DNA from 2 places in the Streptomyces sp. NPDC030893 genome. Region 1 is predicted to be linked to the other one. Evidence: riboswitches for the same ligand, from Rfam matches in the RefSeq annotation. Region 1 holds a riboswitch; the other holds the start of a gene.
The links. A riboswitch is a leader RNA that binds a small molecule or an ion and turns the genes downstream of it on or off. The one in region 1 is predicted to bind cyclic di-AMP.
Positions count from the first base shown of each region.

Region 2: another riboswitch for cyclic di-AMP. It lies ahead of ACZ434_RS30490 (M23 family metallopeptidase); the one in region 1 lies ahead of ACZ434_RS14030 (peptidoglycan DD-metalloendopeptidase family protein).

Region 1 is NZ_JBVIFC010000005.1:424,678-426,866, forward strand. It holds gene ACZ434_RS14030 (peptidoglycan DD-metalloendopeptidase family protein) at 182-1,138, opposite strand; cyclic di-AMP (ydaO/yuaA leader) riboswitch at 1,143-1,301, opposite strand; gene ACZ434_RS14035 (tyrosine-protein phosphatase) at 1,758-2,189, shown strand, end outside.
Region 2 is NZ_JBVIFC010000024.1:15,336-17,524, reverse strand. It holds gene ACZ434_RS30500 (dihydrofolate reductase family protein) at 1-620, shown strand, start outside; tRNA gene ACZ434_RS30495 (tRNA-Met) at 685-758, shown strand; cyclic di-AMP (ydaO/yuaA leader) riboswitch at 1,064-1,221, shown strand; gene ACZ434_RS30490 (M23 family metallopeptidase) at 1,233-2,189, shown strand, end outside.

The DNA of each region.
Region 1 (2,189 bases):
CGTCTGCCACGACAGGTCATGATTCACCTTCGAATGTGACCTACGCGACCGTAGGCAGGGGTTGACGCGCGGTGAGATAAGCCACTCTCACAATGTTGGCCGATTCAGGAATACGCCGGAGGCCGGCCCCGGGGATCGGGACCGGCCTTCGGCGCGCGTGTCAGGAAGGTTGCCGCTGGGGTCAGAGGGAGACGCCCTTCGAGCGGAGGTAGGAGACGGGGTCCACGTCCGAGCCGTAGTTCGGGCTGGTGCGGATCTCGAAGTGCAGGTGCGGGCCGGTCGAGTTGCCGGTCGAACCGGAGAGGCCGACCTGCTGGCCGCCGCTCACGCTCTGGCCGGCGGAGACGGACAGCGAGGACAGGTGGGCGTACTGGGCGTAGTAGCCGTCGGCGAGCTTGATGACGACCTGGTTGCCGTACGCGCCGGCCCAGCCCGCGGAGACGACGGTGCCGGAGCCGACGGCCTTCAGGGAGGTGCCGGTCGGGACGCTGAAGTCGACACCGGTGTGGTAGCCGCTGGACCACATGCTGCCGGCCACCTTGTAGGCGGTGCCGACGCCGCCGCCGGGCACCGGGGAGCTGTAGCCGGAGGCGGCCTGGCCGGCGGTCGCCTGGGCGGAGCCCTGCGGGGCGGTCTGCTCCGGGGACTGCTCGGACGACTGCTGCGCCGGCTTCTCGGCGGGCTTCTCGGCCTTCGGCGCGGCGGGCTTCGGGGTCGCGGGCTTCGCGGCCCCGGGCGCGGCGGACTTCTTCGGCGCGGCCTTGGCGGCCTTGCCGTCGACGGAGAGCTTCAGGCCGGGGTGGATCAGCGACGGGTCGTCACCGACGGCCTCCCGGTTGTCGGCGTAGAGCTGCTTCCAGCCGCCGTCGACGTTCTCCGACTCGGCGATCTTGGCGAGGTAGTCGCCGGCCTTCACGGTGTAGGTACGGCCCTCGCCGCCCTGGTCGGCGGAGGCCTTGTGGCCGGTGGCGGAAAGCGACTGGACGGCCTTTTCGGGGGCCGTCTGCGGCGTGGCGGCGTGCGCGCCGGTGGCGCCGAGAAGCGGCAGGGCGAGTGCGGCGCCACCGGTTCCGGCGACGGCGATGGAACGGGTGAAACGCTGGGCCTTGGTACGGCGGTGCTTACCCTTCGCGGGCATGACGAATTCCTCTCCGGCGCCTACGAGGTGAGCTGTCGGGTTCGGGCTGGAGATGCCCGGCCGCGCTGTGGCGCGGCTTAACCCCAAGCCGTTCCGGAGACCGGAACAGGCAGTCGTACCTGTGGGTCCCCCGTTCCTGCCGTGGACGGGTCAGTGTGTGCGGGCTCCGGGCGGCGGCAGGATTAGGCGTCCGTCCGGATCGGTTGGGAACGTAAGCGACCCGGACGCGACGGGACAAGCGGAGGTTCCGCGGAACGCTCCTTTTCCGTGATCCACAAGAGGAAATGACGTCACCGAGCGTCGACCGGGATTCTGATTCCCCCGCAAATTCCCTTGTCATTCCACTGAATTACGTGCACATGGCGACAACACATCGTCACGGATATGACGATGCTCACGCACTCCATCCCCATCTCCCGCTCTACCGGGGCACGTTATACCCAATACACCTAATCGGACAGAACGATCGAATCGGGCGATCGCGGGCGCCTCGGCCGGAACGCCGTCCCGCCCCGGGCCACGCCTGTGGACAACTCATTGCCTCAGGCAGGCATGTCGTATCGTCGTGTGGTGTCCGTCGACGAGCCGCGGCGACGGCGCGGAGAGGGAGGAGTCCTTCGTGACGCAGCAGATCCCGTCGACCGAACCCGAGCTGGCCGGGGTACGCAACTTCCGCGACGTGGGCGGACTGCCGACCGTGGATGGACGGCGGGTGCGGCACGGAGTGCTGTTCCGCAGCGGTCACCTCGCGCACGCGACCGCTGAGGACGCCGTCTTCCTGTCCTCGCTCGGACTGCACACGATCTTCGACTTCCGCAACGCGGCCGACCAGAAGCTGGAGGGGGCGGACGTCGAGCTGCCGGGCGTGCGCAATGTGAACCTGCCGCTCAGCGACCCCGCCGACGGCGCCGAGTTCTGGAAGATGGTCCGCGACGGCGACCTGGACGAGCTGCGGGCGGTCCTCGCGGACGGCAAGGGCGCGGACCGGATGATCAGCTCCTACCGTCTGATCATGAAGGAGCGCACCGCCGAGCACGCCCAGGTGCTGCGC
Region 2 (2,189 bases), on a different contig from region 1:
TCCAGCTGGTCCTCGCCCCGCTGTTCGTCGGCGACCCGGAGGCCCCCCGCCTCTTCGGCCCCGGCTCCTACCAGGGCGGCCGGCTGCGCCTTGTGGAGACCCGCCAGGTCGGCGACGTCGTCCTGACGCGCTACGAACCCACCGCGCCCGGCACGGGTGCGCTGCCCTCCGCCGCCGACCACCACTGGCTGGCCCTCGCCTGCGAGCTGGCCGCCGAGTGCCCGCCCTCCGACACCGCGTTCAGTGTCGGCGCGGTGGTGGTGGCCGCCGACGGTACGGAGCTGGCGCGCGGCCACTCCCGGGAGGGCACGGACCCGGTGGTGCACGCGGAGGAGGCCGCGCTCGCCAAGACCGACCCCACGGACCCCCGCCTCGCCGGCGCCACCGTGTACTCCAGCCTGGAGCCGTGCGCCCGGCGCGCGTCCCGCCCGGCGCCCTGCGCCCGGCTGATCCTGGACGCGGGGGTACGGCGGGTGGTCACGGCCTGGCGGGAGCCGGACACGTTCGTGGCGGACGCCGACGGCAGCGGCGTACTGGAGGACGGGGGAGCCACCGTCGTGGTCCTGCCGGAGCACGAGGAGCGGGCCAAGGCGCCGAACCGGCACCTGACCGGCGGCTGAGAACGGGGCCGCCGGTCACGGGTGTGCGTGGTGTCCCGCGGATGACGTACACTGGTTTCAACGACGCGGGGTGGAGCAGCTCGGTAGCTCGCTGGGCTCATAACCCAGAGGTCGCAGGTTCAAATCCTGTCCCCGCTACTGAAGGCCGAGGGCCGGAATCCGACAAGGATTCCGGCCCTCGGTGTTTTCCGTGCGCTCCGCCCTCCGGCCGCCTTCTCACTCACGGTGATCGCGCCGTCCCGCAGCGCATAACAACTGACGAACCGTCAGGAATGGGCCGGCATCTGAAGCGGGGTCAACTCGCCCGGTTTTGCCCGCTGGTGGCGGGTAAGTCCCCCCGGGATTCGCTAATGATCAAGAGGAACGGCTTGGAATCCGGCCCTCGCGTCTATTAACGTTCGATAACGCAGCGCGGTCGTCCCAGCCGTCACAGAAGGCGGCTCCGTGCGCACGCGCCGAATCCCGCAAGGGAACCGGGGAACCAACAACTTGGGGTGAATCGCGTGGATGCGGCCGTGGAGACACGGCTCGCAGACGCGCGTAGGAGACCTTCCTGCTCCGAACCCGTCAGCTAACCCGGTAGGCGAGAAGGAAGGAAAGGAGTACGCCCACGTGGCGTCCAACCCGCCTGCCCCCGAGGCCCCGTTCAAGCCGAGCGACACCTTCGCCTACGGCGGAGTCCGCACCGACGAGGGCCCCTTCGAGGAGTGGAACCCCACCGCGGAGTCCATTCGCCCCGTACGGGGCCGGCATCGCGTCGCCAAGCAGCGCGGCGGAGGACTCGCCCGCAGCTCCACCGTCCTCGGTGTCGGTGTCATCGCCGCGGTCGGCGCCGGCGGCATGGCCACCGCGCAGACCGGCAAGCCCCCGGTCTCGATCTCCATGCCCGACCTCCCCAACGTGGGTTCCCTCATCTCGGACGAGGAAACGCCCAAGGGATCGGCCACGCCGCTCAGCACCCTCGGCATGACGGAGGCCGACGCCGAGCAGGGCGCCGCCGGCGCCGGTGAGGCACTGCGCTCCCGGATCATGGCCCAGGTCGAGCAGCAGCAGACGCAGGCCGAGGCCAAGGCCGCCGCCGAGGCCCTCGCCGCCGCCGAGAAGCAGGCCGCCGAGGCCGCCGCCAAGGCGGAGAAGGAGGCCAAGGCCAAGGCCGAGGCCGCCAAGAAGAAGGCGGAGGAGGAGGCCGCGAAGGCGGCCGAGGCCAAGCGCCTCGCCGAGCTGGCCAAGCAGTACACGCTGCCGACCTCCTCGTACACCATCTCCTCGACGTTCGGTCAGTCCGGCGCCTACTGGTCCTCCGGCCAGCACACCGGCCTCGACTTCGCCGCCCCCACCGGCACCCTGATCAAGGCCGTCCACACCGGCACGATCACCTCCGCCGGCTGGGACGGCTCCTACGGCTACAAGACCGTGCTCACGCTCGACGACGGCACCGAGATCTGGTACGCCCACCAGTCCTCCATCAGCGTCAGCGTCGGTCAGAAGGTCAACACCGGCGATGTGATCGGCCGCGTCGGCTCCACCGGCAACTCCACCGGGGCCCACCTCCACCTGGAGGTCCACACC